4 regions of the Enterococcus sp. LJL90 genome follow, and region 1 is predicted to be linked to each of the others. Evidence: predicted binding sites of a transcription regulator. Region 1 holds the regulator's gene; each other region holds the start of a gene.
The links. The regulator LexA, encoded in region 1, represses DNA repair genes until DNA is damaged. The targets are predictions, from matches to a motif close to CNAACANNTGTTNG.
Positions count from the first base shown of each region.

Region 2: a site for LexA is predicted at 5,012-5,025, ahead of ruvA (Holliday junction branch migration protein RuvA). Genes of this name have one in related genera too.
Region 3: a site for LexA is predicted at 2,359-2,372, ahead of AC1Z3S_RS07685 (Y-family DNA polymerase). Genes of this name have one in related genera too.
Region 4: a site for LexA is predicted at 3,599-3,612, ahead of dinB (DNA polymerase IV). Genes of this name have one in related genera too.

Region 1 is NZ_JBXPBQ010000002.1:59,916-67,348, reverse strand. Features, by position in the region: gene AC1Z3S_RS05190 (response regulator transcription factor) at 1-442, opposite strand, end outside; gene cysK (cysteine synthase A) at 562-1,491, opposite strand; gene tkt (transketolase) at 1,615-3,600, opposite strand; gene AC1Z3S_RS05175 (DUF896 family protein) at 3,712-3,951, opposite strand; gene lexA (transcriptional repressor LexA) at 4,110-4,733, shown strand; gene AC1Z3S_RS05165 (hypothetical protein) at 4,849-5,052, shown strand; gene AC1Z3S_RS05160 (peptidoglycan-binding protein) at 5,294-6,487, shown strand; gene AC1Z3S_RS05155 (LTA synthase family protein) at 6,637-7,433, opposite strand, start outside.
Region 2 is NZ_JBXPBQ010000001.1:514,407-521,839, reverse strand. Features, by position in the region: gene AC1Z3S_RS02320 (beta-glucoside-specific PTS transporter subunit IIABC) at 1-166, shown strand, start outside; gene AC1Z3S_RS02315 (glycoside hydrolase family 1 protein) at 192-1,640, shown strand; gene AC1Z3S_RS02310 (hypothetical protein) at 1,825-2,184, opposite strand; gene AC1Z3S_RS02305 (low molecular weight protein-tyrosine-phosphatase) at 2,294-2,755, opposite strand; gene AC1Z3S_RS02300 (TetR/AcrR family transcriptional regulator) at 2,752-3,336, opposite strand; gene ruvB (Holliday junction branch migration DNA helicase RuvB) at 3,352-4,350, opposite strand; gene ruvA (Holliday junction branch migration protein RuvA) at 4,370-4,972, opposite strand; gene msrB (peptide-methionine (R)-S-oxide reductase MsrB) at 5,138-5,581, opposite strand; gene treR (trehalose operon repressor) at 5,656-6,369, opposite strand; gene pgmB (beta-phosphoglucomutase) at 6,387-7,037, opposite strand; gene AC1Z3S_RS02270 (glycoside hydrolase family 65 protein) at 7,054-7,433, opposite strand, start outside.
Region 3 is NZ_JBXPBQ010000002.1:581,904-589,336, forward strand. Features, by position in the region: gene AC1Z3S_RS07675 (DUF5960 family protein) at 77-376, opposite strand; gene AC1Z3S_RS07680 (hypothetical protein) at 373-777, opposite strand; gene AC1Z3S_RS07685 (Y-family DNA polymerase) at 992-2,335, opposite strand; gene AC1Z3S_RS07690 (GAF domain-containing protein) at 2,592-3,086, opposite strand; gene AC1Z3S_RS07695 (GAP family protein) at 3,117-3,806, opposite strand; gene AC1Z3S_RS07700 (murein hydrolase activator EnvC family protein) at 4,149-5,414, shown strand; gene AC1Z3S_RS07705 (peptidoglycan DD-metalloendopeptidase family protein) at 5,563-6,540, shown strand; gene AC1Z3S_RS07710 (serine hydrolase domain-containing protein) at 6,602-7,433, opposite strand, start outside.
Region 4 is NZ_JBXPBQ010000004.1:15,239-22,671, reverse strand. Features, by position in the region: gene AC1Z3S_RS10275 (WxLIP family cell surface protein) at 1-313, opposite strand, end outside; gene AC1Z3S_RS10270 (WxL domain-containing protein) at 336-1,061, opposite strand; gene AC1Z3S_RS10265 (WxL domain-containing protein) at 1,106-1,813, opposite strand; gene dinB (DNA polymerase IV) at 2,447-3,571, opposite strand; gene AC1Z3S_RS10255 (P-II family nitrogen regulator) at 3,765-4,106, opposite strand; gene AC1Z3S_RS10250 (ammonium transporter) at 4,125-5,339, opposite strand; gene AC1Z3S_RS10245 (putative metal homeostasis protein) at 5,506-5,616, opposite strand; gene AC1Z3S_RS10240 (zinc ABC transporter substrate-binding protein AdcA) at 5,654-7,135, opposite strand.

The DNA.
Region 1 (7,433 bases):
CTCTTTTTCCTTTTAATAGTAGCTCATGCCGAATTGGATTGATCTCAAGATCGCGAATGATAATGGTGGGGTTGCTGCGACCTTGGAACCTGCGGACCACCGCCCGCAAGCGGGCAATTAATTCGATTAAATCGTAAGGCTTCACGAGATAGTCATCTGCTCCAATATTTAAGCCTAATGCGCGGTCGCTGATTTCATCACGGGCAGAACCGATGATAACTGGTGTTTGAATTCCTTCTGAACGGAGAAACTCCAAAATTTCTAAGCCGTCTTTATCTGGTAAATTCAAATCCAATAAAATGACATCGTAATCCGTGATGTAGGCTTTTTCTTCCCCTTGAACACCGGTATAAGCTAAATCTACAGAAATACCTTCTTTTTCAAGACCCACTTTAACTGAGTCTGCCAACTTTTGATTGTCCTCGATGATTAAAACCCGCATAAATTTTCCTCCACTGCCTCGTGTCTTCATTACTATTAAAACAGAAAAGCAGGAAAATTATTAGCCTTTTCATAAAAAAAAGCAAAGCTGCGAACAACTTTGCTTTTTAAACAGCTTATTTAATCTTCAAATTGATAGAGGGCCGTCGACAAGTAACGTTCGCCATTGTCAGGTACAATCACGACAACTTTTTTGCCAGCACCCAGCTCTTTCGCTTTTTCAATTGCCGCAAAAATTGCCGCACCTGAAGAAATTCCAACTAAAATTCCTTCTTCTTGTCCAACTTTGCGGGCCATTGCCATCGCATCATCACTAGAAACCGCTAAGACACCATCATAGACTTTAGTATCCAACACTTTGGGAACAAAGCCAGCTCCAATACCTTGAATTTTGTGGGGACCAGGTTGGCCGCCTTCAAGAACTGGTGATTCTGTCGGTTCCACTGCATAGACTTGAATATTCGGATAAACTTTTTTCAGCTCATGACCGGCACCAGTCACTGTGCCGCCGGTTCCAACACCCGAAATAAAAGCATCCACGCCAGCATCGCCAAAAGCTTCGACAATTTCAGGACCTGTTGTTTTTTGATGAATTTCCGGATTGGCTTCATTGTCAAATTGCAAGGGCATAAAGTAACCGTTCGCTTCTGCTAATTCAGTTGCTGTCGCAATCGCACCCTTCATACCTTCTGCACCCGGTGTTAAAATTAATTCTGCTCCATAAGCCTGCATCAGCTTGCGGCGTTCAATACTCATCGTATCAGGCATCACAATTTTAACTGGATATCCTTTGGCTGCTCCCACCATCGCTAGACCAATACCTGTGTTCCCAGAGGTCGGTTCGATAATGGTCGTGCCAGGCGTTAAACGGCCATCCACTTCCGCTTGTTCCACCATGCTTAGAGCAATCCGGTCCTTCACACTGCTGCCGGGATTAAAAAATTCCAGCTTAACGAAAACTTCCGCTGCATCTTGAGGGACGACTCTATTTAATTTTACAATCGGTGTCTTGCCAATTAACTCAGTAATCGATGAATAAATTTTTGACATATACGTTACTTCCTTTCAGCTAACCTGTTTGTACCAACAATCATAGCGAAGAATTGCTTTTTTTTAAAGCAATTCAACTCAAAAAAACCGTTTGCCTAGTTTTGGCAAACGGTAAAAGTTTTTTTATAGTTCGTTGAAGCGAGCAACAACATTTTCAACAGTGAAACCAAATTCGGCTAAGACTTTATCACCAGGTGCAGATGCGCCGAAGTGATTGATTGTAACAGAAGCCTTCGCATAACGATCCCAACCAAATGGAGAAGCAGCTTCAATTGCTAAACGATTAGTGACAGCTTTTGGTAAGACGCTTTCTTTGTAGGCGGCATCTTGAGCTTCAAATAAATCAAAGCTTGGCAAGCTGACAACTGAAACATCTTTACCAGCTTTAGCTAATTCAGCTTGGGCCTCGATAGCTAAGTTTACTTCAGAACCAGTCGCAATTAAAATGCCTTCCGGTATTGCGCCTTTTTGAGCAGAAATTACATAGCCGCCCTTTTGAACATTTTCATCAGCGTGTTCTTTTGTGCCTTCAATAACTGGCAAGTTTTGACGACTTAAAACTAAGACAGTTGGTTTGTCAGTTGTCTTCATAGCAATTTTCCATGCGGCAACTGTTTCATTGCCATCGGCTGGCCGAATCACTTGGACGTTTGGCATGGAACGAACACTTGCCAATTGTTCAACAGGCTCATGGGTCGGGCCATCTTCACCAACTGCCACAGAATCATGGGTTAACACATAAACTACTGGTGTTTTTTGAATAGCTGACAATCTCAGCGCTGGACGCAGGTAATCAACGAAAACAAAGAATGTTCCGCCGTAAACTTTGGTACCACCGTGGACTTGAATTCCGTTCATAGCTGCTGCCATCGCAAATTCCCGCACACCAAACCAAATGTTGCGGCCTTCGTATTGGCCAGGTTGAAATTCTTTTTCAGCTGCGACCATCGTGTTGTTAGAAGCAGATAAATCAGCAGAACCACCCCAGAAACTTGGCACTTCTTTTGAAATTGCTTGGATAATTTCTTTGCTGGAAACGCGGCTGGCTTGACTTGTGCCAACTTCGTAGCTTGGTAATGCAGCTTCCCATTTTTCAGGATATTGACCGGCAAAGGCTGCTTCAAATTGCGCTGCCAAATCTGGGTAAGCATGTTTGTAATTTTTAAACATTTCATCCCATTCAGCTTCCGCTTTAGCTCCCCGGTCGCCAATCGCTTCTTGGTAACGAGCAGTTACTTCATCAGGAACTGTGAATGCGGGTGCATCCCAACCGTAAACTGTTTTAGCCATGTCAATGCCTTCTTGACCTAAAGGCGCACCGTGAACAGCAGAGGTGCCTTCTTTTGGTGAACCAAAACCAATAATTGTTTTAACTTCGATTAAAGTAGGCTTATCTGTTTCAGCCTTTGCTTCTTCAATCGCTTTGTTGATGGCATCTAAATCATTGCCATTTTGCACACGAATATATTGCCAACCATAAGCTTCATAACGACCTTTAACACTTTCAGTAAAGGCTTTGCTGGTTGGACCATCAAGAGAAATATCATTTGAATCATACAAGACAACTAATTTACCAAGTTTTAAATGACCTGCTAAAGAACTTGCTTCTTGAGACACGCCCTCCATCAAGTCGCCATCGCCACACAATGCAAATGTGTAATGATCCATCACGTTAAAGCTTTCCCGGTTGTAAGTAGCTCCAAGATGAGCTTCCGCCATTGCCATCCCAACAGACATTGCAATTCCTTGCCCTAAAGGACCCGTTGTAACTTCAACACCATCTGTATGATGAATTTCTGGATGTCCTGGGGTTAAGCTGTTCCATTGACGGAAATTTTTCAAATCATCAATCGAAACTTTATAGCCAGCAAGGTGCAATAAGCTGTACAACATTGCAGAGCCATGACCGGCAGACAAGACAAAACGATCGCGATCTACCCAGTTCGTTGAAGTTGCTGGATTAATTTTTAAATGTTTGGTCCACAATGTATAAGCCATTGGGGCAGCTCCCATTGGTAACCCTGGATGTCCTGAATTAGCTTTTTGGATTGCGTCAATACTCAAAGTACGAATTGCATTTACACCTAGTTGGTCGATTGTATCAAACAAAAGAATCCCTCCGTTTTTTGGTTTTGGTTTATTTTACTTTTATTCTGTTTTTATTGTAACCGATTCTATTTTATCAAGCAAACTTTTTTTAGTTTTTTTTACTGAAATTAATCAGCGATTATGGAGACCCTTTTCTTTTTGAATCTGTTTCAATTTTTCCGGAGTGACATCAGTTCCCTCAGGATCGACAACTTTCATTCCTTCTATATGATGTTTCATGCCAGAACGAAAAGCTTTTAGGTACTCTTCCCGCAAAAATTTTTGTTCTTTTGATTCAGCTTCATTCAGCCCTTCAGCCTTTTTCTTGCGAGCCAATTCGTTAATTCGATTAATTTTTTCTTCTGAAAGCATATTACCAGCTCCTCTCTTTGTTTATCATAGTAAAAACTCTAAAGATTTACAACTGAAAGCCAAGCAATTCTTTTGCTAATGACAAAATAGCGAACAAACGTTTGATTTAGCTAAAAAGCTATGGTAAACTTTGGTTATTATAGAAAGAAGGTGCGACAATGGCTAAGCGAACAGAGAGTCGCCAGTTAGAAGTCCTGCAATATATTCATGATCGTGTCACAGCTAAAGGATACCCGCCAACGGTCCGGGAAATTGGCGAGGCGGTTAACCTCTCCTCGACATCAACTGTCCATGGTCATTTATCACGACTAGAAAAAAAAGGTTTATTGCAGCGGGATCCAACTAAACCACGGGCGATTGAATTAACTCAGCGAGGTCTGGAAAAATTAGGCATTCGCAGTGAGACCATTCCAATGCTGGGGATTGTAACTGCCGGCGAGCCGATTTTAGCAGTCGAAGAAGCGACTGATTTCTTCCCGATTCCACCGAACTTATCAAATGAAGAAGGTTCGTTGTTTATGTTGACGATTCGCGGTGAGTCGATGATTAATGCTGGCATTTTTGACGGCGATTTCGTAATTGTCCGCAAGCAAAGCACCGCACAAAACGGCGACATTGTCATTGCGATGACCGATGAAGACGAAGCGACCTGTAAAAGATTTTTTAAAGAAACCGATCATATTCGACTACAACCAGAAAATGATAAATTGGCTCCAATCATTTTAGCTGATGTTTCCATCTTAGGAAAAGTTGTCAGCCTGTATCGCGATCATATCTATTAGAAGGCAAAATAAAGTCATTTAAAAATGGCTTTATTTTTTTCTTTACAAATCGAACAAAAGTTCGTATAATACATATACAAACATTTGTTCGTATATTAAAAATGAGGTGAATAACATGATTGCAATTCGTCGCTTTGGGTTAGTCTTGTTGATTTTAGTTGTTGGGATGTTCGTCGGTAATCTTGGTATGGAAAATGCCATTTTAATAGTAGCTCCGTTGTTTATTATCTGGTTTATTTTGTGGGATGAAAAAAAATATCGTGTACAAAAACGTAAACAAGCAAAAAAAGATGAGTATTATCCCCATTATTATCAGTAAGGATTCTCTAAAATATTTTTGAAAAAGTCTGCAGTTGCAGACTTTTTTGCTTTTCAAAGCCTGTTATTTCTCTCCCCTTCAAAAAATACTTTCTAAAAGAAATTCTCATGATTTAGCTAGAAAAAAATTAGAAAAGACTAATCAAAGCTAACACATTTTAAGCTTGGTCTTTTGTTATTTTGTGATATAATTAACTAGCATAATATTTTTTTTATTCTATTTTATTTTTGGGGGTATCATTATGAAAAAAGTGCTATTAACTAGCATTACTTTATTTTCTGTGCTGACATTAGCAGCTTGTCAGGCAGACGAAGACACGTTGGAATATTCAACTAGTGCTTCTTCAACCGTAGAATCAACAACCGCATCAAGCGAGGAAGCAACTGAAGCTTCTAGCGATGCCACTTCTGGTGCTAGCGAAAGCGAAGCTGGAACTATTTGGATTTCTGATGGTTCAGAAATTGGTGAAACACAAGAAATTCCAGCAGCTGGTACAATTTACATGCGTCAATTGTATACTGCACCCCACGGAGATCGAGCCTTTGCCATTACAAACGTAACGATGGATGGCGACACGATTATCTCCGCCCGCATGGATGAGTTCCAATATATTGAAGACGATGGCTCTGGTACTTGGACTGGCGTGCCTAACTCAGATGCAACTTTTGGTGAATCTTATCCAGAAGGAACTATTTTAGCTGGTAAAGAAGAAAACAACGAAGCCTATTCGGAAATGATGGCTGAGTCTGGTGCTACTTTAACTTGGAAAGACAACATGGAAGCAATCACCGATTTCGTAGCTGGTAAAACAGCAGCAGAAATTCAAACATCAATTGATGAATTAACTGGCGGCAGCGAAGTAGCTGATGTTGTAACGGGCGCAACCTTTGCCGATACAGCGGGTTACTTACAAGCAATTGTCGACACAGCAACTAAAGGCATGGTTTCAACAGGAATTGAAACTAGCAATACTGATTTAAGTGAAGCAATGGTTCTGGCTGCACCTCACGGAGATCGTTCATTTGCAGTGGTAACTGTTGCGATGGATGGCGATGTTGTTGCCAATACCTTTGTTGATGAATTCCAATATTCAGATCCTGCTTCTTACGGCGGCGTGCCAAACTCTGACGCTACTTTTGGCGAAGGTGTTGCAGATGGTCAAGTTTTAGCTTCTAAATTTGCAAACAACGAAGCCTACTCTGAAATGATGGCTTCAAGCGGCGGCGCAACCCAAACATGGATGGAAAATGTTGAAGCAATTGATGAATTTGCTAAAGGCAAAACAATTGATGAACTAAAAGCAGCAGTTACTGAATTAGAAGGTTTAAGTGAAGACGACAGCCCAGCGGATGTTGTCACTGGTGCTACCTTCTCTGATTCTGCTGGTTACTTATCAGCAATTATCGAAGCAGCTGAAGCAGCAATGAATAATTAATCTTTAAGCACACAAACTAGAAACCAAACCATTGAGGAATTTTTTTCGATTGGTTTGGTTTTTTATTTTTCACGAAAAAAATAAAAAAACAGGAACCGAACTCACTTTATTTTAGTGAATTCAGTTCCTGTTTTAAATTTTAAACTGATTTAATTACTGGTCTCAGCAGTCGAATTAGTCGTGCTAGTACCAGTCGCTTCTTCCTGGTAAGATTCAATTTTGAATAAATCAACGGTGGAAACGTCATTGTTTTGACTGTACAAGCTGGTTGACGCATCCCCCAACTCCGCTTCAATGTCGCTTAATTGCTGAGTTTGGTTCAGATAATTATAATCAGAAGAATCAACTTCAGTTAGGCCGCTATCCGTGTAGAAGCGTAGTAAATCACCATTATTAATCTCATCAGAAGTCGTCAATTGTAGATTGACTTCTTCTTTCCACGTTTCGATTTGTGCAAGGAGCTCTTCAGAAGGCTCTTCAATGGCTAAGCCGGTTGCATTATCGTAAATTGTTTCGTTAACATAAGTATAATCCGGTGTAATAAAGTTCCCATTTCTAAAGGCGACTAATTGTTGATTGTCTGCAGAGAACAAATCTTGTCCTAATTGTAGATAGCTGGAAGTATCCACACCTAATAAATGCAGCAGTGTTGGTAAGGCATCTACTTCACCACCATATGTGTCATTTACATAACCATCCGTTGCACCAGGAACATGAATCATATAAGGTACCCGTTGCATTTGTGTGTTGTCAAAATCATCCCATGTGGCACTGTCTTGACCGAGTAACGGCGCAAGATCGGTATTACGGGAGTTTGAGATACCATAGTGGTCGCCATATAAAACAATAATCGAATTGTCATACAAGCCTGACTCTTTTAAATAATTGAAAAATTCTTCAATCGCTGAATCAAGATAATTAGCTGTTGCAAAGTAACCGTTGATTG
Region 2 (7,433 bases), on a different contig from region 1:
TGGCGATTTATTAGTGACTTTTGATCAAGATAAAATTTCCGAAAGTGGCTTAAATACTGTTACAATGGTGATAGTCACAAACTCGGCGGATTATTTAGATGTTGTCCAATCTAAAACCACCGGCGATATCGATTTTGGGGACCAATTACTGTTTACAGTAAAATAAATATAAAGAATTGGAGTGTCAATCAATGTCAAAATTTCCAGAGAATTTCCTATGGGGCGGCGCAACGGCTGCCAATCAATTAGAAGGCGCGTTTGACCGCGACGGCAAAGGCTTATCTGTTGCTGACGCAATGCCTGGGGGCAAAGAGCGTTTAGCCATCTTAGCCAGCGACGACTTTGACTGGAGTATCGACGAAAGCAAATATACTTATCCCAACCATCGGGGTATTGACCACTATGATCGTTTTAAAGAAGATATCGCTTTGTTTGCGGAAATGGGCTTCAAATGCTACCGTTTCTCTATCGCTTGGTCACGAATTTTTCCTCAAGGGGATGAGATGGAGCCAAACGAAGCTGGTTTGAAATTTTACGATGAATTAATCGACGAATGTTTGAAATACAACATCGAACCGGTTATCACAATTTCCCATTATGAAATGCCTTTAAACTTAGCGACGACTTACGGCGGCTGGAAAAATCGCCAATTGATTGATTTTTACGGAAGATATGCTAACACTGTTTTAACTCGTTTCCACAGCAAAGTGAAATACTGGATGACCTTCAATGAAATTAATTCTTCTTTCCACGCTCCTGTTTTAAGCCAAGGCTTGATTAATAAAACCGGCGCCAAAGATTTCAAGAGCATCATCCAAGGCTGGCACAATCAATTTGTTGCCAGTGCCAAAGCAGTTAAAATTGGCCATGAATTAAATCCTGATTTGCAAATCGGCTGTATGATTATCTACGCAACTACTTACAGTATGGATTCAAATCCAATTAACCAAATGGCAACGATTAAACAAAATCAAGAATTTAACTTCTACTGTGCGGACGTGCAAGTCCGAGGTAAATATTCAGCCTTCACCAATCGTTTCTTTAAAGAACATGGCATCACTTGGGCTGATTTAGAAGTCGAAGATCAAGACTTTGCTTTGATTAAAGAACATACTGTTGATTATGTTGGCTTTAGCTATTACATGTCAGCTGTTGTCGATATCGTTTCTGAAGACAACGCTCAGGTTGCCGGCAATCTTTTAGGCGGCGTGAAAAATCCTTTCTTGGAAGCCAGCGACTGGGGTTGGCAAATTGACCCTGAAGGCATGCGCATTGCTTTAAATGAAATTTATAATCGCTACCAAGTTCCTTGCTTTATCGTTGAAAATGGCTTGGGCGCTTATGATAAAATCGAAGCAGACGGCTCAATCGTTGACGATTACCGGATTGACTACTTGCAACGTCATATCGCAGCCATGGCTGAAGCGATTGAAGACGGTGTTGATTTAATCGGTTACACTCCTTGGGGCTGTATTGACTTAGTCAGTGCTTCCACAGGGGAAATGAGCAAACGCTATGGCTTTGTCTATGTTGATTTAGATGATGAAGGCCAAGGCACACTGGACCGCTCTAAGAAAAAATCCTTTGACTGGTACCAAAAAGTCATCGCTACAAATGGTGACGATTTAAGTAATAACTAATCAAAAAAATTTCCGCTAAGTCAGGTTGCTAAAGCCATGCTTGGCGGTTTTTTTAGCAGTTTTTTAGAAAATAAAAAGCAAGTTGCCTCAGAAGAATTTATCCATTCTAGGCAAAAAAAGTGTTGCTGAAAGTCTCTTTTAAAGAGCTTCTAGCAACACTTGTTTTTAAACCAAATTACCTATTTCATTTTGACGCTTTATGCCGCTCACCATTCGGGGAGAGCATGCTGATTTTTTTGATATGGGGAATCGGAATCATCCGAATCTGCTGCTGATCGCCAGCAACTTTTAACATCACATGTTCTTTTCCGACAGTTTTGCTGGCCACCCACCCAGAGACCGTTTCAAAAATGTCAGAGTTATCCTCTTGCAAGCGCAGCACCACGGTACTTTTTTGTGAAGCCGCCAATTGTAATTGGCGCACAATGTTTTCCTGGGCTACTTCTTGTTCAGCTTGACTGACTGACTCATCTAAAAAAGCGCTCAGCTTACTTTTAGACAAGAGCATGGCTAATTTCTTTTTCGGTTTTTCTTTATTGGCCATCAAAACAACCTCCTTAAACAAAGGCAACACTCTTATATTTTACCAAAAAAAATGCATATTTTCAATATTCACTATTTATTTTTGGGTTAAAGCCCCATTAAAACGCTTTTTATAATTGTTTTTGGATTTTTTCCAACCACTTTTCACTGGCTTCTTCAATTAACTGGTAAGTCAGTTGGAAATTTCCAGTATAATAAGGATCGGCAATCGCTTGTCTTTCCTTTCCGGGAACAACACTCAGCATCGCAAAGATTTTATCTTGAAACTTTGGCTGACTCAACTCAGCCAAATCCGCCAAATTCATGTCATCCATGCCGATGATAAAATCAGCCTCAGCAAAGTCAGCGGCTGTGATTTTACGAGAGACAATCCCTAAATAATCAATCCCGTGTTTTTGCAATTCCTTTTGCGTGCCAGAATGCGGCCTGTTACCGGCCTCCCAGCTGCTAGTAGCTGCTGAATCAATTTCAATTTTATCTTCTAAGCCCGCTTCTACCACCTTTTGTCGAAAAACAGCCTCGGCCATCGGTGAACGGCAGATATTGCCGAGACAGACAAAAATTACTTTCATATAGACCCCCACTTTTCATCAGATTGTTCTTTGGCATACAGTCGATAGGAGAAAAATTCAGTATCCTTAGCCAAACGAAACAGCTGCACAGAAATTTCTAACGGCGTTTCCTGAAAGCCTTCTAAAATCCAGCTAGTCAAAATACCGGAACAGCCATAGGAGAAAAACCGGGCATAAAACTGCTTGTCTTCAGCAGACAGCTCATGTTCGACATCCATGTTTTCAAAAAGTTTAATAAAGAGCTGATGAATCACGGTGATAAATTCCTGCACCAAAATCTCAGCATTATCTTTGACAGTATGCTGATAAAAATTTTGATTGCTGTTCATCGCTGTCAGCATCTTTAACGCTTGTTCTTCCCAATTATCAATATTCACCTCAGTGGCATCTAAAAAATGCAGCGAGTCCTCTTGATAGACCCAGCGCAGCAGCTGATTCTTATCAGAGAAATGGTAATAAAAGGTTTGCCGGTTAATCCCGGCAGCCTCAGTTAATTTTTGGACACTAATTTTTTTAAAGGGTTCTGCTTGGGCTAATTTTAATAATGCCTTGGCCAAGTCTTGTTTCGTCGCAGTCGCCATAAAGCCTCCTAAGTTTTAAGAATTGGCCTGCAAGCCAAAATGCAGATAAGCAAAATCCGTTACGACTCGACCTCGAGGCGTGCGGCGTAAAAAACCTTTTTGAATCAAGAAGGGCTCATACATATCTTCAACGGTTTCCATTTCCTCGCCGATATTCACCGCCAACGTGCTTAGCCCCACCGGACCACCGCCATATAATTCTATCATGGTTTTTAATAATTTCTGGTCAACATAATCCAAGCCCGCTTGATCCACCTGTAAAAGGGTTAGTGCTTGATCAGCAATATTCCGATGAATAACACCGTCACCTTGCACCTGAGCAAAGTCCCGCACTCGTTTTAGTAAACGGTTGGCAATCCGCGGGGTGCCACGGGAGCGGCGGGCAATTTCATAGGCGCCCTCTTCGACAATTTCTGTTTGAAAAATATCAGCCGAACGCAGGACAATTTCTTTTAGGTCTGCATCTTCATAATATTCCATATGACAAATAATTCCGAAGCGATCCCGCAAAGGTGCTGACAACATGCCAGCCCGTGTGGTCGCACCGATTAAAGTAAACGGTGGCAGCGGAAAATGCACGGGATGAGCCGTCGTACCTTGCCCCACCATAATATCCACGTAAAAATCCTCCATCGCAGAATAAAGCATTTCTTCTGCAACTCGAGGCAGACGATGAATTTCATCGATAAATAAAACATCCCCCGGCTGCAATTCATTTAAAATTGCAATTAAATCTCCAGGGCGTTCAATTGCCGGCCCGCTGGTGGTGCGAATATTCACAGCCATTTCATTGGCAATCACCATGGCCATCGTAGTTTTCCCTAATCCCGGCGGACCATATAGCAACACATGATCTAAGGCCTCTTCGCGATTTTTCGCCGCTTCAATGTAAATCGTCAATTCCTGCTTCACTTTATCTTGGCCGATATACTGGGCTAAAAATTGCGGCCGCAGGGATTTTTCAATGATTTCTTCATTATCATTTGTACTTGGCGAAACAATTCGTTCATCCATCTATGCCGCTCCCTTCCATTTATTTTTTCATAAGTAATTTCAAAGCTTCTCGTAGATAATGGTCAGTGGTTTGTCCGGCAGTCTCTGGCAATAATTTCGCTATTCGTTTAACCTCTTTTTCGCTATAGCCCAATGCCGCCAAAGCCTCTAACGCCTCCGCTAAAGCAGAATCGGCTGCATGAACGGCTGTCGGGACTTTTTCAACCGGAAAATCAGCAACTAACTCTCCAAGCTTGCCCTTCAAATCTAAAATCATTTGCTGAGCAGTCTTCTTACCAACGCCAGGAAACTTCGTCAGATAAGTCACGTCGTCAGCTTCAATCGCTTGAATCAAGCCACTGTGATTATCATTGGCTAAAATAGCCAGCGCACTTTTCGGACCAATACCAGAGACGCTAATCAATTTTAAAAACAGCTGCTTTTCTTCCAGATTTTCAAAGCCATATAATAACTGAGCATCCTCTCTAATCACCTGGTGCAGATAAATCTTCACCTGATTATCCAGCTGACTACTATAACGATAAGGATTACCCATCGCAATCTGATAACCGATTCCTTGATTTTCCACAACTAAATACAGCGGGCTGATATACGTCACCACACCATTTAAATATTCGTACATATTTTTCCCTTCCTGCTGCTAACTAAATTTTCATTTGCTAGTACATACGTTCGCTTTTTATTGTAGCATAAAACGCAGTGAGTTTGGAGTGGGTTATCAAGTCAGGAAAATTACCTATTTTTGCAAAAAAACTGCCAGAGAATGTGTCTCTGACAGTTTAACACCTTATCCAACTAAATCTAAATACTCACCGTAGCCTTCTGCCGCCATTTTGTCAGCAGGAATAAATTTCAAGGCTGCGGAATTGATGCAATAGCGCAAACCGCCTTGATCAACTGGACCATCATTAAAGACGTGACCCAAATGGGAGTCGCCTTCTTGGCTGCGGACTTCTACACGATGCATACCATGGGTGAAGTCAGCCTTTTCTTTGACGCCTTTTTTGACAATCGGCTTGCTGAAGGCTGGCCAGCCGCAACCAGCATCGTATTTATCGGTTGAACTAAATAGGGGTTCACCGCTGACGATGTCGACGTAGATGCCTTTTTCGTAAAAGTCATCATATTGACCAGTGAATGGTCGTTCCGTTGCGTTTTCTTGGGTGACCGCATAAGAAATATCTGATAGTTCTTCTTTAAGTTTCGCTTGGTCTAATTCTTCTTTTTTCATTTTAATCATCTCTTTCTGGAAGCCTTAGATGGGCTTATCATAATGCCAATCAGAAAAAATTGCGAACCATATGCTCAGCCCTTGCGGCGTCTGGCAAATTCGACAAAACGAAACTTATCTAAACGGTGAATCGACTCGGTATATTCAAAACAGCGAGTGTCCTCTAAGAAAACTAAACTGCGGACAATCACCACATGGGTATCCTCACCTAAATCCATCAGCTCCTGCATTTCTTCATTGGCAGGCTCAACGGTGATTTCTTTTTGGGCATAAGCAATGTCCAAATTCAATTCATTTTCAAAATATTCATAAATTGAATCCTGCGCCCGTTCCTTCGGCAATTGTGGGATTGCTTCTTTTAAAAGAAAATCCCGGTCTAAAATAACTGCTTCTCCGCCGATTTTTCTTTGGCGAATTAATTTCCACGCCTCAGCTCCCTTGGGCCAGCCAGTCACATCTGCCAATTTTTGGCGAACTAATACCTCGCCTAACTCCACGACAATCGTTTCATTGGGGATGTGTTGGCTTTCCTGCAGCTCTTTAAAGCTGGTCAGACCGGAAATCGGAAAATCAAAGCGATTCATATCTAAGACAATCGAACCCTTGCCCTGCTTTTTTTGAATATAACCGGCGTTGGTTAACAGGGTCAGCGCCTTACGAATCGTTTCACGGGAGACGCCATAGATTTTAATCAGCTGATTTTCACTAGGGAGCAGGCTTTGTGGGGGATAATCGCCGGCTAAAATCTTTTTTTCCAAGTCTAAAAATATTTCATTGAACTTATTCATCCCCGCAGCTCCTTTCCCTATTTTTTCAGCAAGTCTGGAATTGATAATTCATCTAAACGGTGCACAGTAATATCTGCACCCGCCAAAGGTTCACTAGCCAATACACCGACAGCAAACATGCCGGCTTTTTTAATTCCTTCAATACCAGCCGGAGCATCTTCAAAGCCAATCGCTTCTTCAGGCTGAATATTTAAAATTTCAGCCGCCCGGATAAAGATTTCTGGATCTGGTTTGCCTTTTTTCAAAGTGTTTGGGTCCACGATGCCCACAAAATCAGCGGCAACGCCTAATTTTTCTAAAATAAATGGCGCATTTTTAGAAGCCGAAGCAATCGCACTCGGCACCTTTAATTTTTGAGCCTCCGCTAAAAATTCAGCCACTCCCGGCAGCAAATCTTTTTCGGTTAAGCCTTGTAATAATTCAACGTACTCGGTATTTTTTTCTGCTGCTAGTTCGGCTTTTTCCGCTTCTGTAAACTCATTTTCTTTGCCGCCATGAGCCAAAATCCGATTTAAAGAATCCATGCGGCTGATACCCTTCAATTGTTCATTGAACTCTAAGTCAATGGAAATACCAATTTTATCCGCCAAATTTTTCCAAGCGATGTAATGGTACTTGGCCGTATCAGTAATCACGCCGTCTAAATCAAATACAAAACCTTTTTTCACGAGTATTCCTCCAATATTAATTAGTCATTGCTAGACAATCAAGGGTTGTCGCTTGATTGCCGGTTAAGAAAATTTGTTTCCCGTTGAACTCAATTTCAACGTCCTGGTCAGCTAAAATTGTCGTGGTCTCTTTGCGGATGGCGATACTGAAATGAATCCCCCGCCGTTTAACTTTGAATTGTAGTTCTTGCCAACCCTTTGGTAATTTTGGTTGCAGGATTAATTTATCTTGGCGAATATCCAGTCCCGCAAAGGTGGTTAACGTGATATACAAAGTCGCCGCCATTACACCGGCGTGAATTCCTTCAGCCGTGGTGCCCCCTTGAATATCCCGATAATCCGAATACAAAGCCTCCTGGTATAGCTGCCAAGCTAAATCTTGATTATCAATTATTT
Region 3 (7,433 bases), 520 kb from region 1:
TGACAAAATCTGTCTATAATAAACACAACTTGAGCCGCTAAAAAATCAACACTTCAAAAAAATAAACTGCTATCTCTTATGCCAAAGGCTGAGGCCTTCTTTTGATATCCATTCCTAGATACTGATAAGTCCGCAATTTTTGATTTTCCTCAACCTCTTTGATTTTAAAATAAAAAATATGTTCCTGACTATCAACTGTCATATAGGCTGGAATGCGAAATTGCGTAATCCCTCGATGATTCATCAAATACAGCAATTCCTCCTGCAGGGCGAAAAAAGGAATATCGGTAACAACAAAATTCAGAAAATCCTTGATTAATCGCTCGGAATTTTTTGTATGGTACTCAAACTGAGCATCCTCCACATTCAAAGTCATGAAACATCACTCCACTTTAAATTGCTGATTAAGCTAGCATGATAAATTGCGTCATGTTGGATGAACTGAACCTCCCCCTCTAAGGAGCTTAAAAAAATTGTGGTTTCATCCATCCCTGCAATTGTTCCAGTTAAATCAGGGAATGCTTGGCCTTGTTCATCTAAAGTGCTTAATTGCAGTGTGACTGTCTGATGATTAAAAAAGGCGCTTTCTAAAACGTCAGAAATCTCCAAGTCAGTCATTTGCTGCTGATGCTGCCAGGTTGTCTCTCGCGTTTGCTTTTCCTTGCCCATTTCAGCTGTATGCTCACTTAAATAAAAGCCCAACCATTTTGCCATGCCTCGATCTTGATACTCTCTAATCCAAGGATCTTGATGATAACTCATAAACGCTTCTCCCATTCTAACCACCTCCAAAATAGAAAATTAGCAATCCATTGGCAATAAAAAATAATCGCAAATATCTTCAAAATCATCATCAATCTTATTCAATAAGTTTTAATAGAATCGTAATTAGTTTCATTATGTAAACTGAATGTTGCCATCTACGATTTAGCCGCTTTGATTTAAAAACCATTCAAAATAACTGACGCAGCAGAAAATTTTGCTGGCCTTCTTACAATCCATCTAAACCACCAGCACCACCACCGCCATCGTGTCCCCCTACCAAGTGGCTGCGGGGCAAGCTGCGGCCATGCTCCAAGGTTGAGCTGGCTCGCACAATCGAAACAAAGCCGTATTTTTCTCTAATCCGATCCATCACCAAATCGATTTTTTCATCTTTAATCTGCTCTTCCGGATCCTCAAATAAGTTCAACTGACTACCACTATCATAGTGTAAATCAGAATAAGTTACTCCTAAATGCCGCACCAAGTCGCCATTGTAAAATTTATGAAACAGATACAACAAATGCTTGGTTAATTCATCGGTATTGTCAGTGGGCGTGATTTTAACTTGGCGGCTAAAGCCTTTATCTGTCTCCGCTTTAGAGTAGCCAACGTATAACGAAACAACGCCCGCCTTAGCGTGATGGCGGCGCAAACGAATCGCCACCTGTTCAGCCATTTCCCGCACCAATAACGGCATCTCTTCCCCAAAATAATCCCGGGGCAACACTTGACTATTGCCGAGATTTTTCGACTTCGGCTGATAGACATTTTGTAATTTGCTGCGGTCAATTCCATTAGCATGATGGTAGAGCTGCAGGCCCATAATGCCAAATTTTTCTTTTAGTTTATACGGACTGGCGTGGGCTAGTTCTTTTATACTAGTAATGCCCAGCTCCATCAAATTGCGCTTCATCCGACTACCAATGCCCCAAAAATCACTCATGTCGCCAATCTTCCAAACCTTTTCGGCAACATTTTGATAATTCCACAAAGCCCGCATCTGCGGCTGCTTCTTGGCCTCATTATCCAATGCCAATTTAGCCAATAGCGGATTACTGTTGGACATGCCAATAGTTGAAAAAATTCCGGTCGCACGAATGATATCCTCTTGAATTTTTTGACTGACATGGTCGAGTTTTTCCCCTCGTGACTGATTGCCGGGAACAAAATAGTTCAGGCTGCGGGAAAGATCAACAATTCCCTCATCAATGGAATACCACATGATGTCCTCATCTGCGGCATATTGGCGAACAACATTTTGAATTTTTAAATTCTCCGCAATATAATAACGCATCCGCGGCGGTGCGATAATCAAACGCTCCATTGCAGGATTTTCCTCAACCGTTGGCAATTCGAAAATCCGCGTCACATTTGTAATCCCTAGTAGCTCTTTGGCCTTGGGGCTACTGGCCAAAACTAATCCTGAGGTATTATCCGCATGGCTCATCACAATCAATAAATCCTTTAATGGATGGCGGCCTCTAGCAACTATTTCGCAACTAGCATAAAAAGATTTCATATCAATAAAAGCATAATCACCTGTTGGTTCCAATTCATATCGAAAATTCATCCTACTTCACCTCAAGTAAAAAACAAACGTATGTTCGCTTTTATTTTACTCCGCTATTTGTGAAGGTGTCAAGGAAATAAAAAATTACCTTTGCGCTGTGCTACTGTATAATTTTTTTAATAAATCAGTGAAGTTGCCCTACTTACATTCTTTTTATTCCTTTAGTTAATTATTCAATTATTTTATGCAATAAAAAACTGCGACAACTACAAATGAAGCTTCATTTGTAGTTGTCGCAGTTTAATTAATAAATATATTACCCCACTAGCTCAGTAATCTGCATTTTTTCAACTAGTAGTGCAACATATTTTTCTAAAAATTCGCGATCGATTTCATCGTAGCTGTCTGTTATGCTGCTATCAATATCGAGTACACCTAACAAGTGACCGTCTTTGACCATGGGCACAACAATTTCGGACATGGCTGCTGAGTCACAAGCAATATAATTTTTATGCAAGCGGACATCTGGAACAATCAAAGTTGTTTTGGTTGCTGCCGCTTCTCCGCAGACTCCTTTGCCCATAGTAATTCGTGTGCAGGAAACGTGACCTTGGAAAGGGCCTAAAATTAATTCCTCACCATTATATAGGTAATAACCGGCGAAAACAGTGTCTGGTAAAGTTTGATTCAAAATTGCTGAAGAGTTAGCTAAACTCGCTAAATAATTGGTTTCGCCCTCTAGCAATCCTGCCTGTTGTAATAGTAATAAATCATAAGCAGCTTTTTTTTCTTTTGCATCTACCCAAGCCATTTGCTTAGCCTCCATTTGAAAAAAATATTCTTAGATTTGCATCATACTAAAAATACCATGAACAAGCAAGCCAAAGCTTAGTAGCGCCAAAGCAAAAGGAATAACTTTGCTGATGACGAAGCCCATCAGGACCGTAAATTTTTTATAGAAGCGATCTAAATGGTCACTGAAGTATAAGGAACAAGCAAAAATAACAATTAGCGGCATAGAATAAATCACATTATAAATCGCTAAAATTGCCACGACTCCGATAAAAGGCAATTCATATTGTAAAAGAATGGCTAAGAAGGCAAAGTAAGGTAAGGCACTGGTCAACTCTAGGCCGCAGGAAATGATGCCTAAGCCAAACAAGGTTTTAAAATCCAAAGTCTTGGTTGGTTTTTTGATTTCCGTTTCTTCATTTGTCACAACTGCTTTGCGACGGACCCAACGATGAACCAAATAGCCCACTAGGACAAGACCGATAATTATTTCTCCTATTGGAATGATTTGCGGATAAGCAGTAAGGATGCCCGTCAAATATCGCTGAACTAAAGCGGCGAGACCGTAGTAAACTAAAACGCCGGCAGCAAAGTTGGTCAGCCCGATTCCTAAAATAAAGCCGATAATATCATTTTTTTTACGGCTGACGGATTGAAAAACCAATTGTTGGGCAATCGCAATCGGATTTAGACTATCGGCAGCACTAGTGACTAACGTCATGGATAATAAAGTAAACATATAAAACACTCCTGAAATTAAATTTGCCTAAAAAGAAAAGATGTCTCCTTCACACCATCTTGGCCTAGGCGTGAAGAACACATCTGTTAAGTGTCCGGCGACACAAAATTATCCGTATTTCCATTTAGAATAGCACGCTTTTTTTTGGTGGTCAAGCCGGTTGCTCAGCTACTTTAGAATTATTCTCAAAAAGCTCAATTAAATTGCAGAATATCAGGTAATATTACAGCCATATTACTTTCATGAAAAAATACTACAAACGTCATAAATTCACAAAATCTTCACATTTGATTTATAAACTGATTGAGGATATTAAAAAAAGACATGCGGGGAAACTCTTATATGAATAAATGGACAAAATTATCAACGATTACCTTGGCAGCTAGTCTCCTTTTGGCGCCGATTGCTGTTAATGCAGCTGAAATTGACGACCGGATTGCAGCTCAAGAAGAAAAAATTGCTGCTTTAGAAAATCAAGGAGCCTCAGCCCAAGCGCAATTGGCGGCGATTCAGGCAGATGTTACTGCGATTGAAAATGAAGTGACGGCTGTTTTAGCAGAAAAAACAACAGCTGAGGAACGGTTAACAGAAATCAATAGTCAAATTAGCGAATTGGAAATAACAATTGCTCAACGGACAGAGCAAATTGAAAAGCAAGCCCGTGACACACAAACCAATCAAAATGCGACTTCTTACATTGATATTGTATTAAGTGCTGAATCTTTAAGTGATGCGGTGACTAAAACAATGGCTTTAACAACCTTAGTTAGTGCCAACAACGAGATTATTCAAGCACAGAAAACTGACAAAGAACAATTGTCTGCTTTGCAAGTTGAAGCAGAAGAACATTTAGTATTAATTACAGAAAAAACAAGTGAACTGCAGGATAAACAAGATGAGTTATTAGAAGCTCGTCTTAATCAAGAAGTTGAAATTACTGCTTTGAGTGCTCAACTGGCAACTGAAGAAGATCAAAAAGCCGCTTTAGAAACTGAAAAAGCGGAAGCAGAAGCTCGTCGCCAAGCTGAATTGGCAGCCCTTGAAGAAAAACGCCTACAAGAAGAAGCCACAGCAGCCGCTCTTGCAGCCGAAGCAAAAGCCAATGAAGAAGAACCGACTGTTTCTAATTTAAGCAGCAATGGCCAAACAACTGTTGAAACGAATTCAGGTGGCTCAACAAGCAACACGACTCCGCCTGCTACTAACAGCAGCGGCTGGTCAGCTCCTCTTTCTTCATTAAATGTAACCAGTCCGTTTGGTATGCGGAGTGATCCATTTGGCGGCGGCGGTTCTAGCATGCACAATGGTATTGATTTTACCGGCTATTCAGGTATGCCGGTGATGGCTGCTAAAGCCGGTGAGGTGGTCTTTGCCTCTTACGAAAGCGGCGGCGGCAATGTTGTCATTCTTAAACACAGCGATGGCTACTATTCTTACTACATGCACTTAAGCAGCTTTGCCACTTCCACTGGCTCACAAGTCAGTGCCGGACAAGTGATTGGCGGCATGGGCACGACTGGTGCTTCCACTGGCGTTCACTTACACTTCGGAATTTCCACCGGATTTTGGTCTGGCTATGTTAATCCTTCTTCATTTTTAGGAGTATAACCTCAGCAGTCTTCTCTTTTTAGCCCCTCGCTGATCAGAGAAGGCTGTTTTTTGATATAATTTTAAACTTTGCTGAAATCGTATTTAAAAAACAGAATTTTTTTTATATAATAGAAGTAACAGAAACTTTAAAGGGGGCGCAAAAATTTTGAAAAAATTAATTTTGGGCAGCTTGCTGCTAGGACTATTGGCAGCACCGGCAACTGTTTTTGCGACCGATGATTTATTTGGCCGCCCAATTGAAGAAGGCAGCAATGCCCAATTAGAAGCTCAACAATCTGAGGCTGAAGAACGTTTAGTCACAGTTCAAACCGAGATTACCGCTCTCAAAGAACAAATTGATACGTTGACTGAGGAAAAAACAGCTGTCGAAGAAAGATTAGCCAGCTTAAACGAACAGATGACTGAGTTGCAAACAGCGATTGACAAAAAGACCAGTGAAAAAAGTACAACAGCCTCTTTTCTTCAAACTGTTTCCAATACGATTACACTGACGAATTTAACCAGTAAAAATGAAGAATTGGGTTCAGCGGGCTCGACAGAAGTTGCGGAAATGGACACCTTGAATCAGCAATTATTAGAATTGCAGCAAAATTTTGACCAGCTGGCTGCAGAACGCATGTCATTAGTGGAAGTCTTTACGGGCACAGCAGCTCAGCTTTCTGCTGAAGAAACAATGCGCTATACCGCAGCGCAAAATTCCGGCTTCTTTATTAATAATCCAGATGGCTGGGTGGCACCTCTCACCTCGCTGAATATTACCTCGCCTTTTGGCAGTCGTTCGAATCCTTTTGGCGGCGGCAGCAGTGAGTTTCACAATGGTATTGATTTTTCCGGCTATTTAAATATGCCGGTGATGGCTACCCGTGAAGGTCAAGTCGTCGTGGCTGAAAATAATAGTTCTGCCGGCAATGTCGTCATTATTTTACATGCAGATGGTCTCTATTCTTATTACATGCATTTAAATAGTTTTGCGGTTAAAGTCGGCGATACCGTTTCTGCCGGACAAACAATTGGCGGCATGGGAACAACTGGCCGCTCAACTGGTGTGCATTTGCACTTGGGGGTTTCGACAGCGCTTTGGTCTGGCTACATTGATCCAACCACCGTTTTCTACAATCCTTAATATATCAAAACAGCGGACTTGCTGAGGGGTATTTCTCAACAAGTCCGCTGTTTTTATTTTTTTAAAAATCTAAAGTGACTCCAGTCAGCTCTTTGTATAAATCCGTCAGCAAAGTCCGGTCAATTTTAGTTTTGTCTTGGTCTTGATTGCTGGCGATAATCACAGCCGTTTGACCGTCTGGTGACAAAGCGACATAGGTTTCATAGGTCAGTTCTTGGCCATGACTGGCGTAATAAGTTTTTTCATTGTAGAGGCCGCTGGCGTAAGGCGCGCCGCTGGCTTCCTCTGGTGTTTGCAGGGTTTTAACGTCAGCTGCAGAAATTAGTTGTCCCGACAGCAATAATGAATAATAGCGGTACAATTGGCCGGTACTCATAAAGACATTGCCGGTACCAAGCTCTTTAATGTAGTCATTTGCACTCTCAGTGGCAACAGTGCCATAAGGCGTTGTGCCGTCATTGTTTGAATATGGGACAGCCACATTCGGGTTATTGGCAATATTTTGGTAAAAACTATAATTCGTAATGCCCGCTTTTGTACCATAATAATTATCAAAAATGGTGTAATAATTTTGCTGATACACTTTTTCTAAAATACCGGCGAGTAAATTAAAATTAATAGGCTGGTAGTCAAATTTTCCGACAGTATTTTTGATGGCAGCATTGGCCGTGAAAAATGGCAAGGCATCACTATCCTTCGCCAAATTTTTAGGCGAATTCGTCAGCTGCAAGCCAGAAGCCATATCCAACATCATTTTCAGCGTCACTTGATCGCTACCGGCAATTTGCGGGTAATATTTTGACAGCTTGTCGCTTAATGCTAGTTTTCCCTCCTCTGCCGCCCGCATAATCAAGGTGCCGGTCATCCCTTTTTGAGTGGAACCGATATTATAA
Region 4 (7,433 bases), on a different contig from region 1:
TTTCAGCGGCAGAAGTGTAGCTAATCTGCCCGTTTTCATTTGTATAGGTTGTAAATATCTCGGAATTTACCGTAATTGGCTGATCATCACTACTAAAAATAGTCGCTTGAATCCTTCGTTTTTCCCCCGGTTGGACTAGTAAATCAAAAAATGAACTGTTATTTGAAACTAGTGCTCCCTCAGGTTGCATCTTTTGAACTGAATAATTAGCACTATTTTGCTGATTATCTTCGCCACTTGCTCGCACTTCGATAGGCAGAAAAAATAAACTCCACAGACCGAAAAATAAAAGGTAAGATTTAATTTTTTTCATGATGACCTCCAATTATCCAACATCAGGATGTGATTTCTGCAGTCAATATCCAGTTGATTACTGATGTGAAGTTGCCTTCTTTTGCCGTTTTAGCTGGAATCTTCAAACTAACGCTTGCCGCATCCCACTCAGATGTTGAAACACCTTTTCCAGCGGCTTTATCAGCAGCAATGGAAAAAATACTCGTTTCTTGGCCCGCCCCAGCCGTCAAGTTCACTTGAGCCGTACTAAAATTACTATCAACGGCTGTCGGATCAATGTTCAAACTATTTCTGGCTTCTCCTTTTGGCAAAACTATTGTGGAGCCAGTTAATTGATCTGTACCGTTAACAAACTCACTGCGGGTTACTTTAACCACCCAGCCATCACTTTTAGTCCGGTTATCAGACACTTGTAAATAGTGCAATTTTCTTGTAGCCTCACTTGGGATATTGGGATAGATAACCTCGTTCATTTCAACTATCTGATCGCCAAAATCAAATAATGAAGGAACTAAATCTAGAGATAGAGGCCCTTTTTCTCCTGTCACATAATTATTTTTTAAAATATCTTCCAGTTCGGGATTAACTAGTTCGAGAGCTGGATTTTCAGGGTCTTTAGGTGTGGTTACTTTGTTATTCTCCTTAAAGTCAATGATCCCTTGAGTTTCACCAACATTAACTGGATCATCAGTAGCCAAGGCCGGAACAGCAGTCACAAGACAAAAAGCGCTTACAATTAATCCTGTTAAAATAATTTGTTTCTTCATAATATTCCCCTTCTCTTGTTATTATTAATCTGTACCAGTAAAAATTAAGCTGTCACAGTTGCCGTCAAGGTCCAAATAATCTCATTGCTGTATGCTCCCACAACTGATACACCATTTGGCACAGTCAGTTTTACATCTTTAGCTAACCAATTGGCAATTGAGACGGCTTTCCCATTATCAGTCCCAACCGGCAAGAAAAAATCTTCTTCTGCTGTTGTAATTTCGACTTCATCAATAAAAAAATCGGTCCCATTCAAATTTTCTTTGAGACTATTCAAGGCTGTCCGTTCTGGAATGGTCAAAAATGAGCCAGTCAGCTTATGTCCCTCAGCAGTCGCCAAATAATCGGCTTGTTTAACAGTAACTTTCCAACCAGAAACTTGACCACGATTATCGGTCACTTGAATATACTGTTTCTTTGTTGCATTCTCTGGATCATCTGCCTTTTGATTTACCCCTTGATAGACAACTTGCTCCAAACTCATTCTCTGTTGTCCAAAGTCAAATTCTTTAGGAATAACGTCAAGGGACAGAGGACCTTTATTATCCGTGATAACGTGTTCATCATCAGGATCTTCTAATTCTTTTGTGGGATCATCTGGATCTCTCGGCGTCGTCACCTCTTCATTTTCAAGTAATGACAAGCGCCCAGGTGTTATTTCACCAGTGTCAGCGGCTTGAAGGCCAGTTGGAGCAGCAAACCCGATTAATAGAATGACCGAAAACAAACAACTCAACATTTTCTTTTGCATTTTTTCCTCCTTTTGGTGAGAAACTAGTGTGACGAGTGGGTCTCAAAGTGGCAGTAGTTAATGGATTGAGACGACTGGTTGATTTTTTGAATCAGTTGGGCTATATTCCTGTAATTAAACTTGGAGAATAAAACTAACTTACCTGATTCCTTGATGCAAAAAAGCTCCAGTGTCACTAGTGATCATTCTGCATATCATACTCGCATTCTTTGTTCTCTCTATTCTAAGAAATCAGAATTGCCAACAACAATCTAAAAAACTGGCAACATCCACGTTAAAATGAAAAACAGCAAAGGACAAGATAAGTTAGTTTCTCTACAAAAGAAAGAACTCCTCTTAAGGAAAATATACTATTTCCCTCTTTTTTTGTCAATATAATTAATTATTATTATATATATTGAATAAAATATATCGTTTTGTAGATTTGTACAACTTAATCTCTCCATTAATCAAATTAAAAAAAATACATCCACAACTTCTCCACAGAATATAATTAACAATACCCATTGTTCTTCAACCAAAGTCTGCCGTAACAGTTAAAAAGATTTAAAGCTGATTGACAGCAAATCATGTTCTTACTTTTTGGCTGTATTTCAGGTAGTTTAAAATTCTGTTTTGTTGTGGACGCATTTTTTATTTTTTATGGGTCTCTGGCCATAATGGCAGCGTGATATTTTCATAAGTCATGGGATCTAGATTAGTAATTGTAACACCTAGCAAACGAATCCCTTTTTCAAGGCCTTGGACCTCCTCCCATATCAAACTGGCCTCAGCAAAAATCGCTTCTTTTTCATGCAGGTACTCCCGCAAAGTCGTTCTTTTAGTAATGGTCGTAAAATCAGCATAACGGACTTTCAGCACCACTGTTTTGCCATGTTTTTGCTCTTTTTTCAAAGCACCAGCAACTTTTTCTGAAAGTTGCCTTAGCTGAGTAAGAACCTCTGATTCAGTTGTCAGTAGTTTTCCATAGGTGTGTTCCTTGCCGACTGATTTGCGATTACGTAAGGTATTGACTGGGGAATCATGCACACCTCTGACTTTACGATAGAGGGAATACCCCATCTTGCCAAAGCGGCGAATCAATTCCATCTCGCTTTTTTCATATAAATCAGCGCCAGTAAAGATACCCAACTCCTGCATTTTAGGCACGGTTTTTTTACCTATACCGTGAAACTTTTCAATAGGCAATTCCTTTAAAAAGGTAATGGCCTCATCAGGCATGACAACCGTCATCCCCCTTGGTTTTCGATAGTCAGAGGCTAATTTTGCTAAAAATTTATTGTAACTAATACCAGCCGACGCCGTCAAATGGACTTCCTGCCAAATATCCCGTTGAATCAGACTAGCAATCTTGATAGCTGATTTACTCTGTAGCTTGTTTTCAGTGACATCCAGATAAGCCTCGTCAATGGAAACTGCCTCGACAATATCCGTATAACGATAAAAAATTTGACGAATCTGGCGCGAAATCTCTGAGTATTTTTGATGATCCCCCGGTTTAAAAATCGCCTGCGGACACAACTCAAAAGCCTTCTGAGCACTCATGGCAGAATGAATACCATACTTTCGGGCTTCATAGTTAGCAGTCGTCACCACTCCTCGACCGCCGGTATCACTGGGATGTCTGGCGATGACTAGCGGCTTTCCGACTAATTCAGGATGGTCCCGCTCTTCAACGGCCGCAAAAAAAGCATCCATATCAATATGAATAATCTTTCGCGAAGTATCATTTTTCAAAGGAAACTGTAGCTCCACCACGTCAATCACCTCCTCCACATTATAAACCAAACGTTAGTTCCCTTTCAAGTGGGGAAGCCACGACGTACACTCAAAAGATGCAAAATTGTCGAAAACTTTAGAATACTCCTTTATAGCAGAAAAAGCACCTGCGGCTTCGCAGATGCTTTTTCTGGAAATGCTATTTTGAAAAATTTATAAGGTAGACAATTATTTAAATTGCCGCACGTCCTCTTTCCCCCGTGCGAATGCGAATCGCTTCTTCAACATTGGTAATAAAAATTTTGCCATCACCAACACCCTCTGTACCGCAAATACTTAAAATCATGTCGATTACTCGGTCGACGTCTTCATCTTGTACGACAAAGCTGATTGCCACCTTTGGTAGTAAGGTTGTGATGACTTCCTGACCTCTAACATACTCTTTAAAGCCCTTCTGCCGGCCAAAGCCTAAAACCTGAGCAACTGTCATCCCGGAGGTTTCTGTTCCTTGATCAATAGCCGCTTTTACTTCTTCTAGTTTTTCCTGTTGAATAACCGCATCTATTTTTTTCATTGATAACTTCCTCCATTATTAAGAATCTAAGCCCATAAACGTTGGGTAAGCTGATTCGTCATGTTCGCTGTGATCTAAGCCCAGCGCTTCTTCTTGAGCAGAAACACGAATCGGCATAAACAATTTGATAATTCGGATGATGATAAATGTTGCTAAACCGGCAAAAATTGCTGTGAAGACAATTGAAGCGACTTGAGCGATAAATAAGTTGGCTTCACCATAGATTAAGCCTGTGTGGCCTAATGCTGGATCGGCAAAGATACCTGTCATGATTCCGCCGAAAATTCCGCCAATACCATGGCAACCAAAAGCATCTAATGCATCATCATAGCCAAGTTTATGCTTGATAACTGAAATAAAGTAATAACAGAAAGGACTAACTAAAGCACCGATAATCAATGAAGACCAAAGGCTGACAAAACCGGCACCTGGTGTAATAGCAACCAGACCGACAACCGCCCCAGTACAAGCGCCGACAACTGTTGGCTTACCAATTGTTAATTTTTCAATCAGCATCCAAGAAAGCATCGCTGCGGCTGCAGAAGTATTCGTTGTTAATAACGCATGGACTGCCAAACCATCTGCTGCTAAAGCCGAACCGGCATTGAATCCGAACCAACCGAACCATAAAAGCCCTGTTCCTAACACGATGAAAGGAATGTTATGGGGACGGTACTCCGTTTGCTTGAAGCCACGGCGCTGACCAACAACTAAAGCTAATACCAAACCAGAAATTCCTGAGCTGATGTGAACAACATTCCCACCGGCGAAATCGATTGAGCCGATTGCATCTAAGAAGCCACCGCCCCAAACCATGTGGGCCAATGGTGAATACACGATAACCAACCAAGCGGCAATAAATAAGAAAATTGCTGAGAAACGCATCCGACCAACAACTGAACCGGTAATAATTGCTGTGGTGATTAGAGCGAACATCATTTGGAATCCAGCAAATAATCCATCTGGAATCCCTTCGCCTTCACTCATCGAAACACCGTTTAAGAAAAGATTGTCTAAGTTCCCGATAAATAGACCGTCTCCACTAAAGGATAATGTGTAGCCAATACCAATCCAAATTACTGAAGCTAAGCCCATAACGCAGATAACCATCATCATGGTATTTAAAATATTTTTGCGTCGTTCTAAGCCCCCGTAAAAAAATGCTAGTGCCGGCGTCATCAAGAAAACCATCGCCGAACAGATAATAATAAATGCAATATTTGCTGCTTCCATAATTCCAACTCCCTTTTAAGTAAATTAATCAACCTTCAATTGATTATGTTAGATATAGTAACATCAAATTTCGGATAAAACTAGATTATTTTTGAAAATTATCAGAAAAAATGAAAAAAGCTCTATTTTCGCGTTAAGTTTCCTAACACGAAAAGAGAGCTCAACTTTATTTATTTTTCTTTTTAAGAGCCTTCAGCATTTTCAACGCCCGTTTTCGAGTTCTAATATTCGGGCTCTTTAAATTGCGATAAGCTGTTGATAAATTTTGTTTTTCCATCCTACTTCACCTATTTTTTTCTGTAAATTAATGTTGCTTAGTGAACCATCATCTCTTGGGCAATTTCAAAGCCGGATAAATCTTCAGGATAATAAGTCGGCCAGTGATCCATCTCTGCTAACAAAGCTTCTTGACTGTCATTACCAAAATAAATATGGAAATGGGCCGCTTTCGTTGAAGTAATATCATGATCACTAAATTGAACATATTTGAATGCGCCACCGCTGTCATCAAGTGCCTCAAATAAGTAGCGCACACCACGATTGCTGGCAGCATAATTTAAAATTTGATAGCCGGTATATTGATACTCACTGGAAACAGTTTGACCGTCTTCGTCTGTAAAGCTCATCGTATCTTCCGTGATTTCAATTTCATTGATGGTTGTCTGGTAGCCTGTTTGATAGTAGGCAAAATACTCGTCTAGTGTTTTACTCGAGTCTAGCTTGGCTTTATAAGCCATCACCTGATCTAATGAGCCATCTTCTAAATACGGATAGACAGATTGCCAGTTACCTTGCCAGTCTGATAGCGGGCGATTGCTTACATCACTATCAGCGAAATAACCGTTGTAGACAGTTTGTTCTTTTTCGACAGTCGGTAATGTCGAAGTCCGTTCATTATTAATGGTTCTAGTTAAGGCCGTCAGATTCTCCTCCATCACTGAAATATAATCTTCACCTGCTGCCTGCTGCTCCTTTGTTAGTCCTTCTAAAGGATTTAAAACTAATAACTCCACACCGGTTTCTTCCGCTAAGGTGCGAGCTACAGCTTCTGTGGCATTTTCCTCAAAATAGATATACTGCAAATCCTGCTCCAAAACAAATTCCTTTAATTCAGCTAAACGACTGGCAGAAGGTTCTTCATTTGCTGATAGCCCAGTAATCGGCACTTGATTCAAGCCATATTCTAAAGCTAAATAACCAAAGGCTGAATGCTGTGTGACAAAGGTTTTCTGAGTGGCGTTGGTAAGTTGATCTTGGTAAGCCTCATCCAATGCTGTCAATTTTTCAAGATAGGCTGCTGCATTCTCTTCAAAGGCCTGAGCTTTTTCAGGATAAGCCGTCATCAGTTGATCACGAATCGCCACAACTTCTTTGATCGCCAAACTTGGTGCTAACCAAACGTGGGGATCTAATTCATGGCTGTGACCTTCATGACCGGCCTCATCATGGCTATGCTCGTGTCCAGCCTCATCTCCAGGCAGTAAAATCATGCCTTCTGTTGCTTTCACCACATGAACATCGCCATCGGCTAGCGTACCTTCAATCTCTGGTACCCAAGTCTCCATATTTTCATTGTTGTAGACAAAGACATCTGCATCCTGGATATCTGCCAAATTTCTGGCACTTGGTTCATAATCATGGGCCTCTGTGCCAGCTGGTATCATCAGCTCGACTGTTCCCTCATCACCAACAATATTTTTAGTAAAATCATACATGGGATAAAAAGAAGCAATCACCTTGACTTCTCCTGTCTCGGTTTGCCCTTCTGTTTCCCCACAGCCACTCAAGCCACTCATTCCTAATAAAACGAATAGTCCCGCTAAATACTTTTTCACTGATATCTCCTTTTAAATCCCGAATTTTTTTGTTCAATCAATTACGATTTGCTCAACCCAAAGCGTAATGGTTTCGATTTGAACAGAAGGAGTTTACCAGAGGCTTTTTGACTTGTCAAATTTTTTACAAAAAAAACTGTGACACAAGTTTATACAAATATAGTTTCTCCGAAAACTATTCAGTATGAGCTACTAAATATTGTTCTTTTGTCATTTATAATCTTCAAATGACAAGGCACTCATACTATTTGTCTGGCAA